One region of the Kitasatospora sp. NPDC001225 genome, then DNA from elsewhere that is predicted to be linked to it. Evidence: predicted binding sites of a transcription regulator. Region 1 holds the regulator's gene; each other region holds the start of a gene.
What was found. Region 1 encodes HrcA, which represses chaperone genes, less so after heat shock. Its sites were predicted from a motif close to TTNGCACTCNGNNNNNCNGAGTGCNAA; they were not measured.
Positions count from the first base shown of each region.

Region 2: ACWDCZ_RS31355 (FmdB family zinc ribbon protein) is a predicted target of HrcA. The motif match lies at 6,600-6,626, and genes of this name have one in related genera.
Region 3: groL (chaperonin GroEL) is a predicted target of HrcA. The motif match lies at 1,974-2,000, and genes of this name have one in related genera.

Region 1 covers NZ_JBSFJC010000011.1:39,434-47,502, forward strand. Annotated here, with positions in the region: gene ACWDCZ_RS06040 (ribonuclease Z) at 1-58, opposite strand, end outside; gene ACWDCZ_RS06045 (histidine triad nucleotide-binding protein) at 65-418, opposite strand; gene ACWDCZ_RS06050 (S41 family peptidase) at 550-3,795, opposite strand; gene ACWDCZ_RS06055 (16S rRNA (uracil(1498)-N(3))-methyltransferase) at 3,936-4,685, opposite strand; gene dnaJ (molecular chaperone DnaJ) at 4,773-5,909, opposite strand; gene hrcA (heat-inducible transcriptional repressor HrcA) at 5,985-7,019, opposite strand; gene htpX (zinc metalloprotease HtpX) at 7,307-8,069, shown strand, end outside.
Region 2 covers NZ_JBSFJC010000125.1:10,766-18,834, forward strand. Annotated here, with positions in the region: gene ACWDCZ_RS31320 (FtsX-like permease family protein) at 1-1,463, shown strand, start outside; gene ACWDCZ_RS31325 (carbon-nitrogen hydrolase family protein) at 1,523-2,422, opposite strand; gene ACWDCZ_RS31330 (phosphatase PAP2 family protein) at 2,504-3,370, opposite strand; gene ACWDCZ_RS31335 (sigma-70 family RNA polymerase sigma factor) at 3,796-4,767, shown strand; gene ACWDCZ_RS31340 (hypothetical protein) at 4,984-5,211, shown strand; gene mscL (large conductance mechanosensitive channel protein MscL) at 5,260-5,679, opposite strand; gene ACWDCZ_RS31350 (hypothetical protein) at 5,710-5,994, opposite strand; gene ACWDCZ_RS31355 (FmdB family zinc ribbon protein) at 6,277-6,588, opposite strand; gene ACWDCZ_RS31360 (MFS transporter) at 6,803-8,069, opposite strand, start outside.
Region 3 covers NZ_JBSFJC010000220.1:366-8,090, forward strand. Annotated here, with positions in the region: gene ACWDCZ_RS37465 (hypothetical protein) at 1-82, opposite strand, end outside; gene groL (chaperonin GroEL) at 195-1,817, opposite strand; gene ACWDCZ_RS37475 (cold-shock protein) at 2,165-2,368, opposite strand; gene ACWDCZ_RS37480 (MoaD/ThiS family protein) at 2,907-3,185, opposite strand; gene thrC (threonine synthase) at 3,221-4,501, opposite strand; SAM riboswitch class I at 4,518-4,654, opposite strand; gene ACWDCZ_RS37490 (glucosyl-3-phosphoglycerate synthase) at 4,766-5,803, shown strand; gene ACWDCZ_RS37495 (alpha,alpha-trehalose-phosphate synthase (UDP-forming)) at 5,864-7,330, shown strand; gene otsB (trehalose-phosphatase) at 7,317-7,725, opposite strand, start outside.

The DNA of each region.
Region 1 (8,069 bases):
GGTGCCGGGTGGGCACCTGGCTGGCGGTGCCGAGGACGACGAGTTCGCGCTGGGACACCTGCGGTCAGACCATGCGCTCGGTCATCGACATGCCGCCGAGCACGTGGACGTGCGCGTGGAAGACGGTCTGCCCCGCGCCGGCACCGGTGTTGAAGATCAGCCGGTAGTCCTCGATGCCCTCGTCCGCGGCCACCGCGCCCGCCTCGGCGAGCAGTTCGCCGGCGGTCTCCGGCTCGGCGGCGGCCAGCGCGGCCGCGTTCGGGTAGTGCGCGTGCGGGATCACCAGCACGTGCACGGGAGCCTTGGGGGCGATGTCGCGGAAGGCGAGGGTGCGCTCGGTCTTGCGCACCACGGTCGCCGGGATCTCGCCCGCCACGATCTTGCAGAACAGGCAGTCGGGCTGCGGCTCGCCGGCCATGGCTCTCTCCTCGGGATCGGTGTGTCGGGTGGTGGGGCCGTACGGGCGCAGCCTAGCCGAGCCGGGCGACGGCCTGCTGGCGCTTCCGGCGCCCCGGGGCCGCACCCGCGGGGCGGGACGCCACGGAGCCGCTACGCCCAGGGCAGCGGCGGCGCGGTACGCGCCGGGGCCCCGGCGAGCTTCGCCAGGGCGAGCCGGACCCCCTCGGACAGCTGCGGGTCCTCGCCGGCCGCCCAGTGGTGCGGGGCGAACGGCACCTCGACGTCCGGGTCGACGCCGTGGTTCTCCAGGCCCCAGCCGTACTTCTCCAGCCACAGCGCGTACTTGGGCTGGGTGACGAGGGTCCCGTCGACCAGCCGGTAGCGGCTGTCGATGCCGATCACCCCGCCCCAGGTGCGGGTGCCGACCACCGGGCCGATGCCGAGCACCTGGATGGCGGCGCTGACCACGTCGCCGTCCGAGCCGGTGAACTCGTCGGCGAGCGCGACCACCGGGCCGCGCGGGGCGTCCGCCGGGTAGGGCACCGGGTGGTCGGTGTCCCGGATGACGTCCCAGCCGATGATCCGGCGGGCCAGCTTCTCGATCACCAGCTGCGAGGTGTGGCCGCCCCGGTTCCCCCGGACGTCGACGACCAGGCCCTCCCGGGCCATCTCGGTGCTCAGGTCGCGGTGCAGCTGGGCCCAGCCGGCCGTCTGCATGTCGGGGATGTGCAGGTAGCCCAGCCGCCCGCCGGACAGCTCGCGCACCGCGGCCCGCCGCCCGGCCACCCAGTCGTGGTAGCGCAGCGCCTCCTCGTCGGCGAGCGGGACGACCACCGGGTGGCGCCGGTCGGTGCCGTCCTTCCCGGCCACCGTCAGCTCGACCGGCTGCCCGGCGGTGCCGGCCAGCAGCGGGGCCGGGCCGGTGACCGGGTCCACCGGGCGGCCGTTGACGGCGAGCACCGCGTCGCCCGGGCGGATCGCCGCGCCGGGCGCGGCCAGCGGCGAGCGGGCCCTGGGGTCGGAGGACTCCCCGGGCAGGATCCGGCCGATCCGCCAGTGCCCGCCGTCCCGGACGAGGTCGGCGCCGAGCAGGCCCTGGCGCCGGGCGGGCTCGGTGTACCGGCCGTACGGCATCACGTAGGCGTGCGAGGTGCCGAGTTCGCCGTGCACCTCCCAGAGCAGGTCGACCAGTTCGTCGTGCGAGCCGACCCGCTCGACCAGCGGCCGGTAGCGCTCCAGCACCCCGTCCCAGTCGACGCCGGAGAGGTCGGGGCGCCAGAAGTTGTCCCGCATCAGCCGGCCGTTCTCGGCGTACATCTGCCGCCACTCGGCGGCCGGGTCGACGGTGATCCGCAGCCGGGCGAGGTCGACGGCGGCCTCCTCGTCGTCGCCGCCCTTGTGGTCCGCCGGGACGACCCTCAGCTCGCCCTGGTCCAGCACGGCGACCCGGGTGCCGTCCGCGCTGACCGAGAAGTCGTCCACGCCGTGCACCAGCTGCTCGACCCGGCGCTTGCGCAGGTCGAAGCGCTCCAGCACCGGACGGGGCCGGTCGTCGTCCAACGAGGCTGCCTCGTCGCCGAGTTCGCCCGTCAGCGGGGCCCTGGTCCAGAGCACGCCGTCCTTCGCGGCGGCCAGCTCCTCGAAGCGGCCGCCCTCGACCGGGAAGGGGATGATCCGGTCGGCGATGCCGTCCAGGTCCACCCTGGTCACCGGCGCGGCGTCGGCGGCCGCCGCCTCGCCGTCCGCCTTCCGGGCCTTCGGCTCGTCCTCCTCCCCGCCGAGCGGGCGCCCGGCCCGTTGCGGCCCGAACGGGGAGGGCGTGTCGGCGGCCAGCGTGACCAGGTAGGGGCGGCAACCGTTCGGGAAGGACAGGTCGAAGACGTGCGCGTCGTAGACCGGGTCGAAGTTGCGCACCGACAGGAAGGCCAGATAGCGGCCGTCCGCGGTGAAGGAGGGCGAGCTGTCCACGAAGCGCGGCTGGGTGACCTCGCCGACCGTCCGGGTCGCCAGATCGGCCAGCACGATCTGGCGCAGCGAGTGCGGGCCCATCCCGCGCACCGGGCGCGACCAGGCCAGCCAGGCCGAGTCCGGGCTGAAGGCCGGGGTGCCGGGCTCGCCGTCGGCGCTGCGGTCCAGCTCGTGCACGGCGCCGTCGGCGAGCGTCACCAGCAGCACCCGGCCGTCGTGCGCGCCGAGCGCGGCCTGCTTGCCGTCCGGGGAGACCGTCAGCGCGTTGACCCGGCCGAGCCGCCCCGCGGCCAGCCGGCGGCGCTCGGCGCCGTGCAGGTCGGGGGCGAACTCCAGGGCGTCCCCGCCCTCGGCGTCGGACACCCAGAGCACCCCCTGGGCGCCGTCCTCGCCGGGCACCACCCGGGCCAGCCGCCCGCGCACGCCCGGGGTCTCGTCCAGCACCCGGGCCGGGCCCTCGCGGTGGGTCAGCCAGTGCACACCACCGCGCACCACCACGGCGCTGCCCCGGCCGGTGCGGTCGGGGGCGACGGAGTCCAGCCAGTGCGCGGCGGGCACCGGGCGGGGGCGGCGCCCGGCCCGCGGGCCGGCCAGCCGGACGTCCAGCCGGCGCGGCTCGGCGCCCGCCAGGTCGTCCAGCAGCCAGAGGTCGCCGGCCCGGTGGAAGACCACCCGGGTGCCGTCGGTGCCGGCGCCCCGGGCGTAGAAGCCGTCCGGGTCGGCGGTGTGGCGGCGCAGGTCGGTGCCGTCCGGGCGGCTGGACCACAGCTCGCCGACACCCTCGTGGTCGGACAGGAAGGCGATCCGGTCCCCGACCCACAGCGGGGAGTCCAGCTGCCCGTCCAGCTCCGCGTGGACCCGGGCGAACTCCTCCCGGCCGAGCCACAGCTTTCCGGCCCGCCCGCCCCGGTACCGCTTCCACCAGGCCGGATCGCGGCCGTTGACACTGCTCAGCAGCACCCGGTCACCACCCGGCTCGAAGGCGAGCCCGCCGACCGGCCCGTACGGCAGCCGCTGCGGCTCGCCGCCGTCCAGCGGCACGGCGTGCGCCCAGGTGCGGCGCAGGCTGGCCTCGCCGGCCCCGGTGGCGGCGATCGGACGGCCGTCGGCGCTCCAGCCCAGCACCCGGGTCTGGTGGCTGCCCCAGTGGGTGAGCCGGCGCGAGGGGCCGCCGTCCACCGGCACCACGTGCACCTCGGGGGCGCCGTCCCGGGTGGAGGTGAAGGCGAGGTGCCGCCCGTCCGGGGAGAACCTCGGGTGGTGGACCGGCAGGTGGTCCGCCGTCAGCCGCCAGGCCCGGCCGCCGTCCAGCGGGGCGAGCCAGAGGTCGTCCTCGGCGACGAAGGCGAGCAGGTCGCCGTGCAGGTGGGGATGGCGAAGGTAGGCGCCCGCCGAGGAGTTCGGGGAGGTGCTCTGGGAGTCCGTCACCCGGCCAGCCTAGGCAGGTACACGGACCGTCCGCGCCGTTTTTCCCAGACTCCCGGCGCCGTCCGCGGACGGCCGTGCCGCGGTCGCCGCCGGGGTGTACGGGGGCGCGCCGACGGCCTGCCGGGGGTGCGCCCGGGGTGCTACGACCAGCGGCCGGTGCGCCCGAGCAGCAGCGCGCCGGCGGCCACCCCGGCGGTGGAGGTGCGCAGCACCGAGGGGCCCAGCCGGTACGGCCCGGCGCCCGCCCCGGCGAAGGCCGCCAGCTCCTCCGGGGAGACCCCGCCCTCCGGGCCGACCACCAGGACGATGTCCCCGCCCTCCGGCAGCACGGCGTGCGCCAGCGGTTCGGCGCCCTCCTCGTGCAGCACGGCGGCGAACGCGGCCCCCGCCAGGACGGGCGCCAGCTGCCGGGTGGTCATCGGCTCGCGGACCTCGGGGAAGCGCAGCCGGCGGGACTGCTTGCCCGCCTCCCGGGCGGTGGCCCGCCACTTGGCGAGCGCCTTGGCGCCGCGCTCGCCCTTCCACTGGGTGATGCAGCGCGAGGCGGCCCACGGGATCACCACGTCCACGCCGACCTCGGTCATGGTCTCCACGGCCAGCTCGCCGCGGTCGCCCTTGGGCAGCGCCTGGACGACGACGATCCGCGGCGCGGGCTCCGGCTCGCGGCGCACGGCGGCGACCCGCACGTCGATCGCGTCCTTGCCGAGCACCTCGGCGACCGTGCCGTCCACGCCGAGCCCCAGCCCGTCGGCCAGGGTCACCGCCTCGCCCGGCTCCAGCCGCTTCACCGCGGCCGCGTGCCGCCCCTCCGGGCCGTCCAGGCGCACCACGGCCCCGGGCGCGGCGGCGGCGATCCGCTCGGTCTCGACGACGAAGACGGGCGCGGTCATGACGGGGAACCTCTTTCGTGCGGAAGTGGGACGGACACGCGAAAGGGGTGCCGGGGTCGTTGGCCCCCGGCACCCCTCCGCGGACGGCTACCGGCCGTTGAAGGCGTCCTTCAGCCGGGAGAAGAGGCCCTGCTGGCCCGGCGCGAACTGGCCGGACGGCCGCTCCTCGCCGCGCAGCACCGCGAGGCGGCGCAGCAGCTCCTCCTGCTCGGGGTCGAGCTTGCTGGGCGTCTTCACCTCGACGTGCACTATCAGGTCGCCCCGGCCGCCGCCGCGCAGGTGGGTGATGCCCCGGCCGTGCAGCGGGATCGACTGGCCGGACTGGGTGCCGGGCCGGATGTCGACCTCCTCCAGGCCGTCCAGGGTCTGCAGCGGCACCTGGGTGCCGAGCGCGGCCGCCGTCATCGGGATGGTGACGGTGCAGTGCAGGTCGTCCCCGCGCCGCTGGAAGATCGTGTGGGTGGTCTCGGCGATCTCGACGTACAGGTCGCCGGCCGGGCCGCCGCCGGGGCCGACCTCGCCCTCGCCGGCCAGCTGGATCCGGGTGCCGTTGTCGACACCGGCCGGGATCTTGACGGTCAGCGTGCGGCGGGCGCGCACCCGGCCGTCGCCGGCGCACTCCGGGCACGGGGTCGGCACGACGGTGCCGAAGCCCTGGCACTGCGGGCAGGGGCGGGAGGTCATGACCTGGCCCAGGAAGGACCGGGTGACCTGGGAGACCTCGCCCTTGCCGCGGCACATGTCACAGGTCTGCGCCGAGGTGCCGGGGGCCGCGCCCTCGCCGCTGCACGTGGTGCAGGTGACGGCGGTGTCGACCTGGAGCTCCTTGGTGGTGCCGAAAGCGGCCTCCTCCAGGGTGATCTCCAGCCGGATCATGGCGTCCTGGCCCCGGCGGGTGCGCGAGCGCGGGCCGCGCTGGCCGGCCGCGGCGCCGAAGAAGGCGTCCATGATGTCGGAGAAGCCGAAGCCCGCCGCGCCGGCGCCGAAGCCGCCCGCGCCGCCGCCCGGGGACAGCGGGTCCCCGCCGAGGTCGTAGACCTGGCGCTTCTGCGGATCGGAGAGCACCTCGTAAGCGGCGTTGATCTCCTTGAACCGCTCCTGCGTCTTCGGGTCCGGGTTGACGTCCGGGTGCAGTTCGCGCGCCAGGCGCCGGAACGCCTTCTTGATCTCGTCCTGCCCCGCATCCCGTCGGACGCCGAGTACCGCGTAGTAGTCCGTGGCCACCAAATGCTCCGCTTGTTCCGCCTGTAGTAGTGCTGCGACTGGTCACCGCCGCCGGATTTCCGACGGCGGCCTTTGCTAGGACTCGGCCAGGATCTGGCCCACGTACCGCGCCACCGCTCGCACCGCCCCCATTGTGCCCGGGTAGTCCATCCGGGTCGGACCGATCACACCCAGTTTCGCCACGCTCTCGTCGCCCGAACCGTAGCCGACCGAGACGATGGACGTGGAAGTCAGCCCCTCGTAGGTGTTCTCCCGCCCGATCCGGACCGTCATCGCGGCGTCCGCGGTCTCACCCAGGAGGCGGAGCAGGACGACCTGCTCCTCCAGGGCCTCCAGCACCGGCTGGATGCTGAGCGGGAAGTCGTGCCCGAAGCGGGTCAGGTTGGCCGTGCCGGCCAGCATGATCCGCTCCTCGTTCTGCTCGGCGAGCGTCTCGAACAGGGTCGCCAGGACCGTGCTGACGGTCGGCCGCTCGGCCGGTTCGAACTGCGCCGGCAGCTCCTCCAGCAGCCCCGGGACCTCCGGGAGGCGCCGGCCGGCGGCCCTCGCGTTGATCCGGGCCCGCAGGTCCGCCAGCACCGTCTCGCCGACCGGGCCCGGGCAGTCGACCATCCGCTGCTCGACCCGGCCGGTGTTGGTGATCAGCACCAGCATCACCTTGGCCGGGGCCAGCGCCACCAGCTCGATGTGCCGGACGGTGGAGCGCGTCAGCGAGGGGTACTGCACCACCGCGACCTGCCGGGTCAGCTGGGCGAGCAGCCGCACGGTGCGCGCGACCACGTCGTCCAGGTCGACCGCGCCGTCCAGGAAGTGCCGGATGGCCCGGCGCTCGGGGGCGCTCATCGGCTTGATCTCGGCGAGCTTGTCGACGAAGAGGCGGTACCCCTTGTCGGTCGGGATGCGGCCGGCGCTGGTGTGCGGCTGGTGGATGTAGCCTTCCTCCTCCAGCGCCGCCATGTCGTTGCGGACGGTCGCCGGCGAGACCCCGAGGTTGTGCCGTTCCACCAGGGCCTTGGAGCCGACCGGCTCCTCGGTGCCCACGTAGTCCTGCACGATCGCGCGGAGCACGGCGAGCTTGCGTTCGTCCAGCTGGCGGACCTCACCGGCCATGGGGCACGCACCTCCGTCTTCGCACGTTGTCCGACTGTGTCCCTTGCTGCTGCGGGCCGCTCCGAAGACCCTTGCCCTGGCACTCTGAACACGCGAGTGCCAAAACCGTACCTGCCAGTGTAAGGCCCGGGTCCTACGGCAGGAACGGCCGGACCGGGGTGATCCTCCCCGCAGTTCCGCTCACGGCCCGCGGGGCCCCGGCGGTTCGATCCTCCCGGTGCCGGGGTGGTGCCGGGAGGCCGTCCGGGTGGCAGCATCGAAAGCGACGGCGAATGGAGGAGCAAGCGATGTCGAGCTCGGGCCAGCACACCCGTTTCGCGCCGGACCGCGGCCTGACCGGCCGCATGGTCGCGACGATGTTCGTGATCGGGCTGCTGTACGTCGGTTTCACCGGCCTGCTGATCGCGCTGCTGCGCGGCGCCTGGCCACTGATCGTCCTGATCTCCGGCGGGCTGTTCGTGGCCCAGTTCTGGTTCAGCGACAAGATCACCGAACGGGCGATGGGCGCCCGCCAGGTGTCCCCGGAACAGTTCCCCCAGCTGCACGGCACCATCGACCGGCTCTGCGCCCTGGCCGACATGCCCAAACCCCGCGTGGCGGTCGCCGACAACGACATGCCGAACGCCTTCGCCACCGGCCGCAACCCGCAGAACGCGGTGGTCTGCGTGACCACCGGGCTGCTGCGCCGGCTGGAGCCCGAGGAACTGGAGGGCGTCCTCGCGCACGAGCTGTCGCACGTCGCCCACCGGGACGTCGCGGTGATGACGATCGCCGGCTTCCTCGGCGTCCTCGCCGGGGCGATGACCCGGATCGCGATGTACGGCGGGTTCATGGGCGGCGGGCGCAACAACAACGACCAGAACGCGGCCGTCCTGGCGCTGATCATCCCGCTGGTGTCGGTCGTCGTCTACGCGATCAGCTTCCTGCTCACCCGGCTGCTGTCCCGCTACCGCGAACTCGCCGCCGACCGGGCCGCCGCCCAGCTCACCGGGCACCCCAGCGCCCTCGCCTCGGCGCTCACCAAGGTGACCGGGCAGATCGCGGCCATCC
Region 2 (8,069 bases), on a different contig from region 1:
GCGGGCTCGACCTCGGACCGGTGCACCTGTCGCTGCTGCCCTCCCCGCTGACCTGTCTGCTGGCCGGGCTGTTCGGCGTGCTGCTGACCCTGCTGGCCGTCCGCGGCCCGGCGAAGGCCGCCGCGGCCGTGCCGCCGATCGCCGCGCTCGGCGGCACCCCCGCGCCGGCCGACGGGGCCGCCCGGGTGCGGGCCGCGGCGTGGACCACCGGACTGCTGGTCGCGGGCACCGCGCTGCTGGTGGCCGGGGCGGTGGCCCCGCCGCCGCTGTCGCTGCTCGCCGTCACCGTCGGCGCCATCGCCAACTTCTTCGGGGTGCTGCGGCTCTCCCACCGGGTGCTGCCCGCCGTCGTCGCCGTGCTCGGCCGGCCCGCCCGGAGGCTCGGCGGTACGGCCGGGCGGCTCGCCACCCAGCAGCTGCGGCTCAACCCGGGCCGCACCGGGGCCACCGGCTCGGCGCTGCTGCTCGGCGTCACCGTGATGGTCGGCGCGGTCACCGCGCTGGACATCACCTCCCAGTCGCTGGTGCCCGTGGTGTCCGCGCGCCAGCCGGGGGTCTTCTCGGCGGCCGCCACCGGCGGCGGCGCCCTGCCCGCCGGGGCGCTCGGCGCGCTCGGCGCCGAGCACGGACTGACCGTGACCCCGGTCCGGTCCGCCACCGTCGACCTCGACGGCCGGCCCACCGTGGTCGCCGCCGTCGACGCCACCCGGCTCAACTCCTCGACGGACGACGTGGACCGGGCCCGCGCGCTCACCGAGGGCGCCGCGCTGAGCGGGCTCGGCGACACCGGGGTGCGCCGGGTCGGCGGCGTCGAGCTGCGGCTCCAACCCGGCCGCAGCAGCCTGCCGTTCACCCTGCAGAGCGGCGCCACCCTGCTGGTGGCGCCCGCGACCCTGGACCGCCTCGCCCCCGGCGCGCCCGTCACCACGGCCTGGATCAGCCCGGCCGCCGGCGAGGACCGGCCGACCGCCCGCCGCGCCCTGGACCACGCCCTCGCCGACCACCCGCAGGTGACCGTCGCCGACACGGCCGCCCAGGCGGACACCCTGCGCTCCCTGCTGGACCGGCTGAAGACCATCAGCATGGCCCTGCTGTCCTTCTCCGTCGCCATCGCCGGCCTCGGCGTCGCGGCCACCCTGATGCTCAGCATCAGCGAGCGCTCCCGCGAGATCGGCATGCTGCGCGCGATCGGGATGTCCCGCGAACAGCTCCGCCGGATGCTCACCCTGGAGGCGTTGCTGCTCTCGCTGGCCGGCGCCCTGGTCGGGACGGGCCTGGGGGCCGCCTACGGCTGGGCGGCCGCCCGTTCGATCACCTCGACGGTGGGGACGGTCGGCACCCCGCCGGTCCTGCCGGTGCTGGCCGCCCTGGGCCTGACCGTCCTGGTCGGCCTGGCCGCCGCGGTGCTCCCGGCCCGCCGGGTCGGGCGGATGAGCGCGGTGGCGGCGATGCGGGCCTCCTGACCGGGCCGGCAACCGGGTGCCCGGCTCCCGGCTGTCGGGCGGCCGGCCCGGCGGGGTGCTCAGGCCAGGGTGAAGCGGGTCCGGGGCGCGGGCGGCCGGCCCGTGGTGAGGGCGAGGTCGGCGAGGAGGGTCTCGGTCTCGCGGGTGGTGCGCAGGACGTCCGGGTCGAGGTCGACGACGACGAGTTCGCGCCGGTCCTCGCCCGCCTCGGCGATCAGCCGGCCGTCCGGGCCCCAGACCGCGCTGCCGCCGCAGGTGTGCCACTCGCCGGTGCGGCCGATGTGGTTGGCGAGCACCGTGTAGAGGGTGTTGTCGAGCGCGCGGGCCGGGAACCAGGTGCGGGACTCGTGGTGGCCGTGGCCCATGCTGAACAGCGCGCCGACCAGGTAGGCGTGGCAGCCGTCGAGCGCTGCGGCGCGGGCGTGCTCGGGGAAGCCGGAGTCGTAGCAGACGCCGAGGCCGAGCCGCCAGCCGTCCAGTTCCACGGTGCAGCCGGCCGTTCCGTGGCGGTAGTGCTCGCGTTCGCTCTTGAACAGATGCTGCTTGTCGTAGCGGGTGACGAAGCCGCCGTCCGGGCCGAGGACGAGGGCGGAGACGCGCAGGTCGGCGCCGTCCCGTACGGCGGCGCCGACAATCGCGGCGGTGCCGGTCTCGCGGCAGGCCTCGGCGATCGGCGCGAGCCGCGGATCGCCGGGCTGGACCGCGTACCTGACGGGGTCGGCGCTGATCAGCTCGGGCTCGTAGCCGGAGAGGAACTTCTCCGCGAACAGCACCAGCCGGGCGCCGGCCCGGGCGGCCTCGCGGATCAGTCCGGCGGCCTGGGCGGCGTTGGCCGGTATGTCACCGGCCACGGCCTGGGCCTGGACGGTGGCGATCCGCAGCGGGCGCCCGGGGTAACCGGCCGGTGCGGTGGGGGCGTTGGGAGCCGTGGGAGCGGTGGGGGCAGGGGTGTCGGACATGGCCGCCAACCTAGCGCGACGGCTCTCGGCCGGGGTCGGAGTACCGGGGCGGCGAGGGCGGGTCAGCGGGGTGACGGCGCCTCAGCGCACGGCCTCGTCCGGCCGGTCGACGGGGTCGGACGGGTCCACCGGTTCGCCCGGGGCCCCTTCCCGCGCGCCGTGCGGTCCGTCCTCGTCCAGCGGGGCGGCGGTGCCCGAGGGGTGCCCGGCCGACACGAGGACCCGCTGCACTCGGGGCCTGGTACGCCAGTTGACCCGCCGTACGTCCTGGGCCAGCGCGCCGGGGCGCCACACCTGGATCACGGCGGTCACGGTGCCCAGCACGATCCCGGCGGCCAGCCAGCCGGCCAGCACGTCGCTGGGCCAGTGCACGCCGAGCGCGACCCGGGTCCAGCCGATGGTCAGCACCGTCGCCGCGGCCACCAGGCAGGCGGCGGTCCGGCCGCGCCGACGGACCCGGTACCAGAGGAGGCCGACCAGGACGGCGCAGGTGATCGCCGAGGCCATGGCGTGCCCGGAGGGGAAGGACGGCCCGCCGGCGTGCGAGACCGGATCGGTGAAGGAGGGGCGGGCGCGGTCGAAGGACAGCTTCAGCGCCCACAGGACGCCCCAGCCGACGAGGGCCTGGGCGGCCACCCAGCCGGCCAGCACCCGGGCGCCGATCAACCAGAGCCACCCGGCGGCGATTCCGAGAAGCGTACGCATCGTGACGGTGCCGCCGATGTCGGAGAGCGTCTGCACCGAGGCGGTCCAGATCCGGTGCTCCCGGGCGTAGGTGTGCAGTTCGCCGATCCACTCCTGGTCGAAGCGGGCGAGCGGGCGCCATTGGCCGGTGACCAGGGCCGCCAGCAGGCCGAACAGCGCGGCACAGCCCAGCGCGAGCGCGGCGTCCCGAAGGAGACTGCGATTACGCGCAGTGAGGATGGTCGTGCTGTTGGTCAGGTGCATGGCTGACACCTTCCCAGTGTCCCGTGCCGAGCAAGGGCCGGAGTGATAGCGATTCGGCATCGTTTGTGCGGAGGACCTGCGTGCGCCGGGGTGTGGGCTGGGACGGACGGCGGGGCGCGCGGGGAACGTCGGCGGCCGTTCGCGGGTTCAACGGGTGGGCGGTGGCCGCGTGAGGGTCGAGTGAAGAAAACACTCCCGGAGCGGTCACCCGATGACACGGGAAGTGCCCGACCGGTCACCCAGTGTCCAGAACCGGGGTGAAAACCGGCAGGATACTGCATCGCCGGGAAGAATCTGAGTGACTTGGGAATGTTGTCCGGAATCTGTTCGTTGGATCGTTACGTGTGAGGCCCCGAGGGGCCCGCATTTCTTGCCCTCACGAGGCAGGCAGGCAGACCTCGGCAACACCAGCAAAGGGAGCAAGCATGGCCACCCGTGCCGTCGTTCGCGACAGGGCCGACCGGAGTCGCGCGGCCCGCCCGACCAACCTCGAGGCCGACCGCGACCTGGTCGGCATGTACCTCGACGAGATCGCCAGGACACCCCTGCTCGATGCCGCCGAGGAGGTCGAGCTCTCGCTGCGGATCGAGGCCGGCGTGTACGCCCAGCACATGCTGGACGAGGGCGAACTCCCCGACGGCGTCACGCGCGAGGAGCTGGAGGCGATAGCCGCCGACGCCGAGCGCGCCAAGGACGTCTTCATCCGCTCCAACCTCCGGCTCGTGGTCGCCGTCGCCCGCCGCTACCCGCGCAGCGGCCTGCCGCTGCTGGACCTCATCCAGGAGGGCAACGCGGGCCTGGTGCGTGCCGTCGAGAAGTTCGACTACGCCAAGGGCTTCAAGTTCTCCACGTACGCGACGTGGTGGATCCGGCAGGCGATCACCCGGTCCATCGCCGACCAGTCCCGCACCATCCGGCTGCCCGTGCACCTGGTGGAGGAGCTCGGGCGGATCCGGCGGGTGCAGCGGGAGAAGTCCAAGGAGCTGGGCCGCGAGGCGGAGCCGGCCGAGATCGCGGCCGAGCTGGACACCACCGAGGCCCGGATCAAGGACGTGCTGGACTGGGCGCGCGACCCGGTCAGCCTCAACATGTCGGTCGACGACGAGGGCGAGACCCAGTTCGGCGACCTCGTCGAGGACACCGGGGCCACGTCCCCCGAGGACGCCGTGATGGTCATGCTCCGCAGGGAGGAACTGGACGGCCTGATCGGGCGGTTGGACGACCGCACCGCCTCGATCATCCGCTCCCGCTACGGGATGGAGGACGGCCGCGAGCGCACCCTCACCGAGGTGGGCAAGCAGCACGGCCTCACCCGCGAGCGGATCCGCCAGATCGAGAAGCACGCGCTGGCCGAGCTGAAGAAGATCGCGGACCACGCGGGCTTCGAAGCCGCCTGAGAGGCCGCCGGGAAAGCAGCCTGAGGAAGCCGCTTGAAAGGCCGCCGGGGAAGCAGCCTGAGGAAGCCGCCTGAGAGGCCGCCGGGGAAGCCTCCCGGCAGGCTGCCTGGACCCGCCCTCATCGGGCCCTGGTGCGGAGCGCCCCGCACCGGGGCCCGAGGCGTGCCATGGGGCTCTTAGGCTGGAGGGAAGGGACGAGCGGACGGAGTGGACGGCGTGAGCGAGCAGGGGCAGGAAAAGGACCGGGAGCAGGGCGGGGAACAGGAGCAGGAGCTCCGGAAGGCCGCGGCCGTGAAGGCCCGGCTGGTCTTCCGGGACCCGTTGGACCAGCAGTCCGGGGACGACACCGACGCCGGCTGGGGCGGCCGCCCCGGGGCGGGGGAGAGCGGTGGACGGGGGCTGGACTGGTACCTGAGCCAGCGCCCGCCGCACCACGGGGACTGAGGAACGGGGACGGGGGAACGGGGACCGGGGCCGAACGGCGCCCGCCGGTCAGCGCAGCGGCGCGACCAGTGCGTCGCGGATCTCGGTCAGCAGTTGGACCTCCTTGGCCTCGGCCTCCGCCGCTTCCTCGGCGAGGCTCTTGCGGTGGGCCGCCAGCCTGTTCATGGGCACGATCAGGGCGAAGTAGACGACCGCCGCGGTGATCAGGAACTGGAGCACGGCGCTGAGCACCGATCCCCACAGGATGAGGATCCCGGACGTGACCTCACCGGTCGGGCTCACCTCGCAGGGCCCCTTGAGGCAGGAACTGTAGGACGCGAGGTCCTTGGTCCCGAAGACGCCGACGATCGGATTGATCACGCCTTTGACGAAGGCGTTGACGATGTTGGTGAAAGCCGCGCCGATGACCACGGCGACGGCGAGTTCGACGACATTTCCACGCAGCAGGAATTCCTTGAAGCCTTTCATGCCGCCTCGAACGACGAAGTCGCCTCCCGGTTACGGGTGATCTTCCGCAGCCCCGGACTGACAACCCGTCCGGCCCAGTGCGCCTCCCTGGGGCGGTGGCAGCCCGGCCCGCGCGGGCCCCAGTGCCAGCGCCGACGCCACCGCGAGCAGCACCAGGACGGGCACTGCGGCCCGCCGCCGCACCGCACTGCGCCAGCGGTGCCACCCGCCGCACCCGCGCCGGATCGGCGGGAAGCTCGGCAGCTCCTGCCGGGGCGGCACGGCGGGTGCGGGCAGTGGCAGCGGCAGGGGGAGGGAGAAGCTCGCGGTCGTCATCGACGCACCTCCGGGGTGTCGGCGGGCCGGCCCCTCGCGGACCGACCGGATGCCCACACGATGGGCGTTTCCGGCGAACTCGGAAAGCCCTTTCCCCAGGCCTGTGGACAACTCGCCCCTGTGGACAACTTCGTTCACTCGCCGGAGTGAGGTCGACCCCTCCGGGGTGACAGGGCGCCCGGGCGGGCATGCGAAAAGGCCCGCCGCCCCGCGTGGAAGCGGGGTCGACGGGCCTTTCCCGGGTCTACGGGCCGTCCGGGCCGATGGTGCCCGGCGCCGGGATCAGCTCGCGGCCGGAGCCGGGCTGGACGAGGTCGAGGAGCCGGAGCCCGACGACGTCGACGAGGAGGACGTGGACGCGGTGGACGACGTCGAGGGGGTCGACGACGACCCGGCGCCCACCGAGCTGCTGGAGGACGAACGGCTGTCGGTCCGGTAGAAGCCGGAGCCCTTGAACACGACGCCCACGGCCGAGAAGACCTTGCGGAGCCGTCCCTGGCAGTCGGGGCACGTGGTCAGCGCCTCGTCGGTGAACTTCTGCACCGCCTCCAGGCCGTTGCCGCACTCGGTGCACTGGTACTGGTACGTGGGCACTTGTCTTCCTCCTGGCACTCTCGCCTGATGAGTGCTAACGATGGTCAATGATGCGGCATTCCGCGGGATCAGTCCAGCGACCCCGGTGTGAGATCGGCCCCGGAACACCCGTCGGCCGCCGTCGGCCCGGTTCCCGGACAGCACCCGCGCAGCCTCCGGCCGCCGTCGGCTCAGCACCGGCGGCCGGAGGCCCGGCCCCCGGCCGCCGCCCCGCTCAGCCCTCGGCGACACCCGCCAGCTGCATCGGACGCCCGCCCTCCGCGGTCCCCGCAGCGGCGGTCTCCTCGCCCCGCGGCGCCACCAGCAGGTGCCGCAGCGAGGCCAGCACGACCAGTCCGAGCCCGGCCCCGACCACCGGCACCAGGAACCCGGTGGAGGGCCCGTGCCCGTCGATCAGCCGGCCGGCCGCCATCGAGCCGACCGCCAGTCCCAGCCCGATGGCGCCGGTCAGCCAGGTGAAGGCCTCGGTCTTGGCCCCGTCCGCGACCAGCGTCTCGACCAGGGTGTAGCCGCTGATCAGGGTCGGCGCGATGGCCAGTCCGCAGACCAGCCCGGCGACGGTCAGCGCGACCAGGTTGGGCATCGCCCACAGCACCGAGCAGCCCAGCACCAGCAGCGCGTAGCTGAACAGCATCCGCTGCTGCACCGGCCGCCGCCAGGCGATCACGCCGTACAGCACGCCGGCCAGCATGGAGCCGCCGGCGAAGATCCCGTACACGGTGCCGCCGGCGTCGTGCTGCCCGACCGAGTCGGCGAAGGCGTTCACCGAGACCTGCATGCCGCCGAACACCGCGCCGACCCCGAGGAAGGTCCCGGCCAGCAGCCGGACGCCGGGGGAGGCGAGCGCCGAGGCGCGCCTGGTGCCGGGCTGCGGCACAATCCGGGCCGGGGCGGTGCCCCGCTGGGCGGCGAAGGCCAGGCCGCCGACGAGGGTCAGCGCGGCCTCGGCGACCAGGGCGGTGGCCGGGTTGGCGAGGGCGGCGATGCCGGAGGCCAGGATCGGGCCGATCACGAAGGTGAACTCGTCCGTCACGGACTCGAAGGCGAAGGCGGTGCTCACCCGGGCCGCGGAGGCGTCGGAGGCGCCGTCGGCGGTGAACCTGGCGACCCAGCGGGCCCGGACCATCGCGCCGACCTGCGGCACGCTCGCACCGGCCGGCACGGCGGCCAGGAACAGGCTCCAGGCGGGCGCGTGGCCGAGCGCGAGGGCGATCAGCACGCCGACCGAGACGGCGTGCACCAGCACGGTCGGGACGAGCACCGAGGCCTGGCCGTAGCGGTCGGCGAGCCGCCCGGTCTGCGGCCCGATCAGGGCCTGGGCGACGGCGGCGACCGCGGTGACCGTACCGGCGGTGCCGTACGAGCCGTGGGTCTGCGTGACGAGCAGCAGGATGCCCATGCTGAGCATCGCGTACGGCAGTCGCGCGACGAGGGCGGGGGACAGGAACGTCCAGGCCCCGGGCGTGCGCAGCAGCTCGCCG
Region 3 (7,725 bases), on a different contig from region 1:
CCGCCACGTCCCGCGCGGTGAGGTCGGCCAGGATCAGTGCCCGCGCGTTGTGCAGGGCGGTCTCGATGTCGTCGGAAGCCATCCGTCCATTCTCCGTCCACCGGCCCGAACGCCGAAACGCCGTGTGGGCGGCCCCCCGAAGGGAGCCGCCCACACGGACGAGGAACCAGCCGATCCGATCGGAGCGATCAGGATCAGAAGTCCATGTCACCGCCCGGCATGCCGCCGCCGGCGGCCGCGGCGGCCTTCTCCGGCTTGTCGGCGATGACGGCCTCGGTGGTCAGGAACAGCGCCGCGATGGAGGCGGCGTTCTGCAGCGCGGAGCGGGTCACCTTGGCCGGGTCGATGATGCCCTCGGCGATCAGGTCGACGTAGGTGTTGGTGGCCGCGTTCAGGCCGTGACCGGCGGGGAGGTTGCGCACCTTCTCCACCACGACGCCACCCTCCAGGCCGGCGTTGGTCGCGATCTGCTTGATCGGGGCCTCCAGCGCGACCTTGACGATGTTGGCACCGGTGGCCTCGTCGCCCTCCAGCTCCAGCTTGTCGAAGGCGACACCGGCCTGCAGCAGGGCGACGCCACCACCGGCGACGATGCCCTCCTCGACGGCGGCCTTGGCGTTGCGGACGGCGTCCTCGATGCGGTGCTTGCGCTCCTTGAGCTCCACCTCGGTGGCCGCGCCGGCCTTGATGACGGCCACGCCGCCGGCCAGCTTGGCGAGGCGCTCCTGGAGCTTCTCGCGGTCGTAGTCCGAGTCGCTGTTCTCGATCTCGGCGCGGATCTGGTTCACGCGGCCCGCGACCTGCTCGCTGTCGCCGCCACCGTCGACGATGGTGGTCTCGTCCTTGGTGATGACCACCTTGCGGGCGGTGCCCAGCAGGTCGATGCCGGCGTTCTCCAGCTTGAGGCCGACCTCCTCGGAGATCACGGTGCCACCGGTGAGGATGGCGATGTCGCCGAGCATGGCCTTGCGGCGGTCACCGAAGCCCGGGGCCTTGACGGCGACGGACTTGAAGGTGCCACGGATCTTGTTCACGACCAGGGTCGACAGGGCCTCGCCCTCGACGTCCTCAGCGATGATGACCAGCGGCTTGCCGCTCTGCATGACCTTCTCCAGCAGCGGGAGCAGGTCCTTGACCGAGCCGATCTTGGAGTTGGCGATGAGGATGTACGGGTCCTCGAACGTCGCCTCCATCCGCTCCAGGTCGGTGGCGAAGTAGGCGGAGATGTAGCCCTTGTCGAAGCGCATGCCCTCGGTGAGCTCGAGCTCCAGACCGAAGGTGTTGCTCTCCTCGACGGTGATGACGCCTTCCTTGCCGACCTTGTCCATGGCCTCGGCGATGAGCTCGCCGATCTGGGTGTCGGCGGCGGAGATGGAGGCGGTGGAGGCGATCTGCTCCTTGGTCTCCACGTCCTTGGCCTGGGCCAGCAGCTGGTCGGAGACGGCCGCGACGGCCTTCTCGATGCCGCGCTTCAGGGCCATCGGGTTGGCGCCGGCGGCGACGTTGCGCAGACCCTCGCGAACCAGGGCCTGGGCGAGCACGGTGGCGGTGGTGGTGCCGTCACCCGCGACGTCGTCCGTCTTCTTGGCGACCTCCTTGACGAGCTCCGCACCGATCTTCTCGTACGGGTCCTCGAGCTCGATCTCCTTGGCGATGGAGACACCGTCGTTGGTGATCGTGGGGGCGCCCCACTTCTTCTCCAGCACGACGTTGCGGCCCTTGGGGCCGAGCGTGACCTTCACGGCGTCGGCGAGCTGGTTCATGCCACGCTCAAGGCCGCGGCGAGCTTCCTCATCAAAGGCGATGATCTTGGCCATCTGAAGTGGTCCTCCGGGACACGGTCGACTGCTCGGACCAAGGGGTGCCCGCGACGGACGGCCCTGGTGTGCGGGGGTCCATTCCCCTACCGCTCCCGGGGGCCTCACCGACCCGGTCCGCTGTCACTCTCACGCTGTGAGTGCTAACGCCAATGATTAGCACTCCGGGTGGTCGAGTGCAAGCCCAATCGACGATCCGCGAGCCGTCGCCGGAGCCCCGCCCGAGCCCCGGCGGAGCCGCGTCGGGGAACGCCGACGGGCCCGTACGACACGCGTCGCACGGGCCCGTCGAGAAGCGAGTGGTCACCAGCCGTAGGGCCGCGCCGAGCTCCTGGAGTCGGAAGGGGTCAGACCGCCGCGCGGACCATGTCCGCCTGCGGGCCCTTCTGTCCCTGGGAGATCTCGAACTCGACCCGCTGGCCCTCCTCGAGGGTGCGGTAGCCGTCCATCTGGATCGCGCTGTAGTGGACGAAGACGTCCGCACCACCGTCGACCGCGATGAAGCCGTAGCCCTTCTCCGCGTTGAACCACTTGACGGTGCCCTGAGCCATTCCGAACTCCCCTAGTGCTGTGCTGGCCCTTCACGTGCCCGCAGGTCGCGGGCCCGGGTTGGTTGAAGGCCGGCCCGGGGAACCCCCCCTGGGCGCAGCCGTGCACGCCGCAACCATCCGCGCGGAACGCCGGGCGGCCTCCGGTGAGCGGGTGATTGCGTCGACCGCCGCTGAATGTATCCGGATCGACGCCCTCTGCAACAGGGCCAACCGCCGGTAATTCCGCCAAGGCGTCAAGGGACAGGACGGATCGAATCGGAATAATCTCGGCATTCCACGCCGGACATAGCGGACGAATTACTCAAATGCCCGCGCGAATTCTGACATCTGCCTGACATGTTTCACGGTCCGCCCCCGGCGGCCGGACGCCCCCGGGCCGAGCGCTGCGGGGGCCGAAAGGGAAACCCTGTTCCCAGCCGAGCCACACTCTACTCCGACTCGACCCGGAAATATTCCCGCCGGAATGCGAGCGGTCGCCCGCGCATACGGAGAACGGATTTCCGTACGCGCGGGCGACCGCGGGTTCTGCTTTGTCGGCTCAGCAGCCGCCGGCCACCGCCGGGATGATCGAGACGCTGGCGCCGTCCTTGATCTCGGTCGCCAGACCCTCGGCGAAGCGCACGTCGTCGTCGTTCACGTAGACGTTCACGAAGCGGCGCAGCTTGCCGGTGTCGTCCAGGATGCGGGCCGCGATGCCCGCGTGGTTCTTCTCCAGGTCGGCGACGACCTCGGCCAGGGTGGCACCCTCGGCGGTCACCTCGGCGGCGCCGTCGGTGTAGGTGCGCAGGATGGTGGGGATGCGGACGGTGGCGCTCATGACTCTCCTAGCGGGGGCGGGGCCTATCGGGTGGTTCAGGCGGACACGAGGCCGGCGGCGCGGAACGAGTCCAGCGTCGGGCGGATGACGGCGGTCATCCCGGAATCGGAGACGGCGTCCAGGGTCTTCAGCCCGTCGCCGGTGTTGATCGCGACGGTCTCCTTGGCCGGGTCCAGCTGCCCGGTCTCGACCAGCTTCTTCAGCACGCCGACGGTCACCCCGCCCGCGGTCTCGGCGAAGATCCCCTCGGTCCGCGCCAGCAGCCGGATCGCCGCCACGACCTCGGCGTCCGTGACGTCCTCCACCACGCCACCGGTACGGCGGGCGATGTCCAGCACGTACGGGCCGTCGGCCGGGTTGCCGATCGCCAGCGACTTGGCGATGGTGTCCGGCTTCACCGGCTTGATCACGTCCCGGCCGGCCTTGAACGCGGCCGACACCGGCGAGCAGCCCTCCGCCTGGGCGCCGAAGACCTTGTACGGCCGGTCCTCGACCAGGCCGAGCCTGATCAGCTCCTGGAGCCCCTTGTCGATCTTCGTCAGCTGCGAGCCCGAGGCGATCGGGATCACGATCTGCTCCGGCAGCCGCCAGCCGAGCTGCTCGCAGATCTCGTACGCCAGCGTCTTGGAGCCCTCGCCGTAGTACGGCCGCAGGTTCACGTTGACGAAGCCCCAGCCCTCGCCGGCCGGGTCGCCGATCAGCTCCGAGCAGAAGCGGTTCACGTCGTCGTAGTTGCCCTCGATGCCGACCAGCTCGCCGCCGTACACCCCGGCCATGACGACCTTGCCCTGCTCCAGGTCGTGCGGGATGAACACGCAGGACCGGAACCCGGCCCGGGCCGCCGCCGCACCCACCGCGCCGGCCAGGTTGCCGGTGGAGGAGCAGGACAGCGTGGTGTAGCCGAACGCCCGGGCCGCCTCGATCGCACACGCGACCACCCGGTCCTTGAACGAGTGCGTCGGGTTCCCGGAGTCGTCCTTGACGTGCAGCTGGGCGGTGAAACCGAGCTCCCGGCCCAGGTTGTCCGCCTTCACCAGCGGGGTCCACCCCGGGTTCAGGTTCGGCTTGGACGCCACGTCGGCCGGCACCGGCAGCAGCGGCGCGTACCGCCAGATGGAGGCCGGACCGGCCTCGATCCGCTTGCGCAGCTCCTCGGCGCCCTCGCTGCCGAACTCGTAGGCGATCTCCAGCGGGCCGAAGCACTCCAGGCACGCGAAGCTGGGGCCGAGCGGGAAGCGGGTGCCGCACTCGCGACAGGACAGCGCGGCGGCCGGGCCGAGGTCGACGGAAACGGGTGCGGCAGTGTCGATAGCCATGATGGCGAGGCCTCTCTCCTCATCTTCCCCGTGGCGCGGTCGCGACACGGGACGGAATTGGCACCTGTCCCGCCGGGGCCTGTCGACAGACAGCCGCGCGAGAAGGTTGCCGGGACGTCAACGGGCCGTTCCCTCAGTCCCTCTGGATGAGCTTGTGAAATTGTGGTGGTGCTCAACGGAGACCCCGGCGTGCAAAGGTCCGACCGCTGTACGAAGACTGTATCCGAAGGCGTCAAACCTGAACGGGACCGTCCGCCAAGCGAGATGACCCGTCCCACCGACCTCGCCGAGGAGATCTCCGTGCCCGCCGAACCGACTCCCGCGCTCCTCCCGCAGGCGGCGTCCTGGCTGCGCCGCCGCTCCTGGAGCGCGGCCGACCGGCCGGTCCGCACCCTGCTCGACGCCAAGGAGCGCACCGGCCGCACGGTCAGCGTGGTCCTCCCCGCCCTGGACGAGGAGGCCACCGTCGGCGACATCGTCCGCACCATCCGCCGCGAACTGATGGAACGCCTCCCGCTCGTCGACGAACTCGTCGTCGTCGACTCCGGCTCCACCGACGCCACCGCCGCCGTCGCCGCCGAGGCCGGCGCCCGGGTCGAGCACCGCGACGCCGTCCTGCCCCGGCTGCCCGCCGTCCCCGGCAAGGGCGAGGTGCTCTGGCGCTCGCTGCTGGTCACCCACGGCGACATCGTCTGCTTCGTCGACGCCGACCTGCGCGAGTTCGACCCGGCCTTCGTCTCCGGCATCGTCGGCCCGCTGCTCACCGACGAGTCCATCCAGCTGGTCAAGGCCATGTACGACCGCCCGCTGGAGTCGGAGGGCGCCGTCCTGCCCGCCGGCGGCGGCCGGGTCACCGAACTCGTCGCCCGCCCCCTGCTCAACCTCCACTGGCCGGAACTCGCCGGTTTCGTCCAGCCGCTCGGCGGCGAGTACGCGGCCCGCCGCTCACTGCTCGAACGGCTGCCCTTCCCCACCGGCTACGGCGTCGAACTCGGCCTGCTGGTCGACGCCCTGGAGCTGGCCGGCCTGGACGCCCTCGCCCAGGTGGACGTCGGCGTCCGGCACCACCGCCACCAGGACGGCCAGGCCCTCGGCCGGATGGCCGCCACCATCTACCGGACCGCCCTGGAACGCCTCGACCGCACCCACCGCCTCAAGGCCTCCGCCGACCTCGTCCACCCCCACCTCACCCAGTTCACCCGCGACCCGGAAACCCGCGCCTTCACCGCCCACACCCACCCGGTGACCGCCCTCGAACGCCCCCCGATCCACACCCTCCCCGAGTACGCCGCCCGCCATTAGGGCCTCTCTTCGACGGGCCGCACGGGTTTGCCACGCCGACCCCACGGCAACATGCCAACCATGGGCGATCTCACGACCAACCGTTCGAGCGTGACCGGCACCGCCCCCGTCCTGGTGGCGTCCAACCGGGGACCGGTGTCCTTCAGCACCGCCGACGACGGCACGCTGACCCTGCGCCGCGGCGGCGGCGGCCTGGTCTCCGGCCTCTCCGCCATCGACGACCCGAACGCCGTCTGGGTCTGCGCCGCCCTCGACGACTCCGACCGCAGGGCCGCCGCCGAGGCACCCCACGGCCGCCTCGACCTGGCCGGCCACGAGGTCGGCGGCCAGGCCGTACGGATGCTGGACATCGACCCGCTGACCTTCGCCCGCGCCTACAACGGCGTCGCCAACTCCACCCTCTGGTTCGTCCACCACCTGCTCTACGCGACCCCCACCGCGCCCTCCTTCGACGCCGCCTTCCGCACCGAATGGGCCGCCTACCGGGCCTACAACGAGGCCTTCGCCGAAGCCCTCGCCGCCGAGGCCGCCCCGAACGCCGCCGTCCTCGTCCAGGACTACCACCTCTCCCTGGTCCCGGCCCTGCTCCGCGAAGCCCGCCCCGACCTGCGGATCGGCCACTTCTCGCACACCCCCTGGGCCCCGCCCGAGTACTACCGGATGCTGCCCGACGACGTCGCCCGGGCCGTCCTCACCGGCATCCTCGGCGCCGACCGGGCCGGCTTCCTGACCCAGCGCTGGGCCCGCGCCTTCGCCGCCTGCTGCGAGGACCTCCTCGGCGCGACCGTCGACCACGACGCGCTCACCGTCACCGTCGACGGCCGCACCACGCGCCTCGGCGTCCACGCCCTCGGCGCCGACGCCGACTTCCTGCGCGAGCGCGCCCACCGCCCCGACGTCGACGAACGCCTCGCCGCCCTCCGCTCGGCCGTCGGCGACCGCCGCACCATCGTCCGGGTCGACCGCACCGAGCTGAGCAAGAACATCGTCCGCGGCCTCCAGGCCTACCGGCACCTGCTCCGCACCCGCCCCGAGTGGCACGACCGGGTGGTGCACATCGCCTTCGCCTACCCGTCCCGCACCGACCTCGCCGAGTACCGCGCCTACACGGCCGCCGTCCAGCGGCTCGCCGAGGAGATCGACGCCGAGTTCGCCACCCCCGCCTGGCAGCCCCTGATCCTCCACGTCGACGACGACTTCCCGCGCTCCCTCGCCGCCTACCGGCTGGCCGACGTCGCCCTGGTCAACCCCATCCGCGACGGCATGAACCTAGTCGCCAAGGAGGTCCCGGTGGTCTCCGACCACGGCTGCGCCCTCGTCCTCTCCCGCGAGGCCGGCGCCCACGCCGAACTCAAGGACGACGCCCTCACCGTCAACCCCTACGACGTCATCGCCACCGCCGAGGCCCTCCACGCCGGCCTCACCATGAGCCCGGAGGAGCGCGCCGACCGCACCAAGCGCCTGGCGGCGGCGGCCACCGCGCTCCCCCCGCAGCAGTGGTTCCTGGACCAGCTCAACGCGCTGTGAGCGCGTCCGCCAAGGCCCCCAACAGCTCCACCACGCCCTCCGGCCCGGCGACCACCAGGTCCGCCCGGTCGGCCAGCTCCCGCACCGGCGCGTCCCCCACCGCGCCGGCGCAGACCAGCACCCCGGCCACGCCCTCGCCGCGCAGCTCCTCCACCGCGGCGAAGGCCGCCACGTCCCCCAGGTCGTCCCCCGCGTAGAGCACCGACCGCGCCCCCCGCTCGCGCAGGAACCCGGTCAGCGCCGCCCCCTTGTCCACCCCCGGCGGCCGCAGCTCCAGCACCAGCCGCCCGGGCTCCACCACCAGCCCGTACCCGGCCGCCAGCTCCCCCACCGGCGCCCGCAGCAGCTCCAACGCCTCCTCCGGCGCCGCCGTCCGCCGGGTGTGCACGGCCACC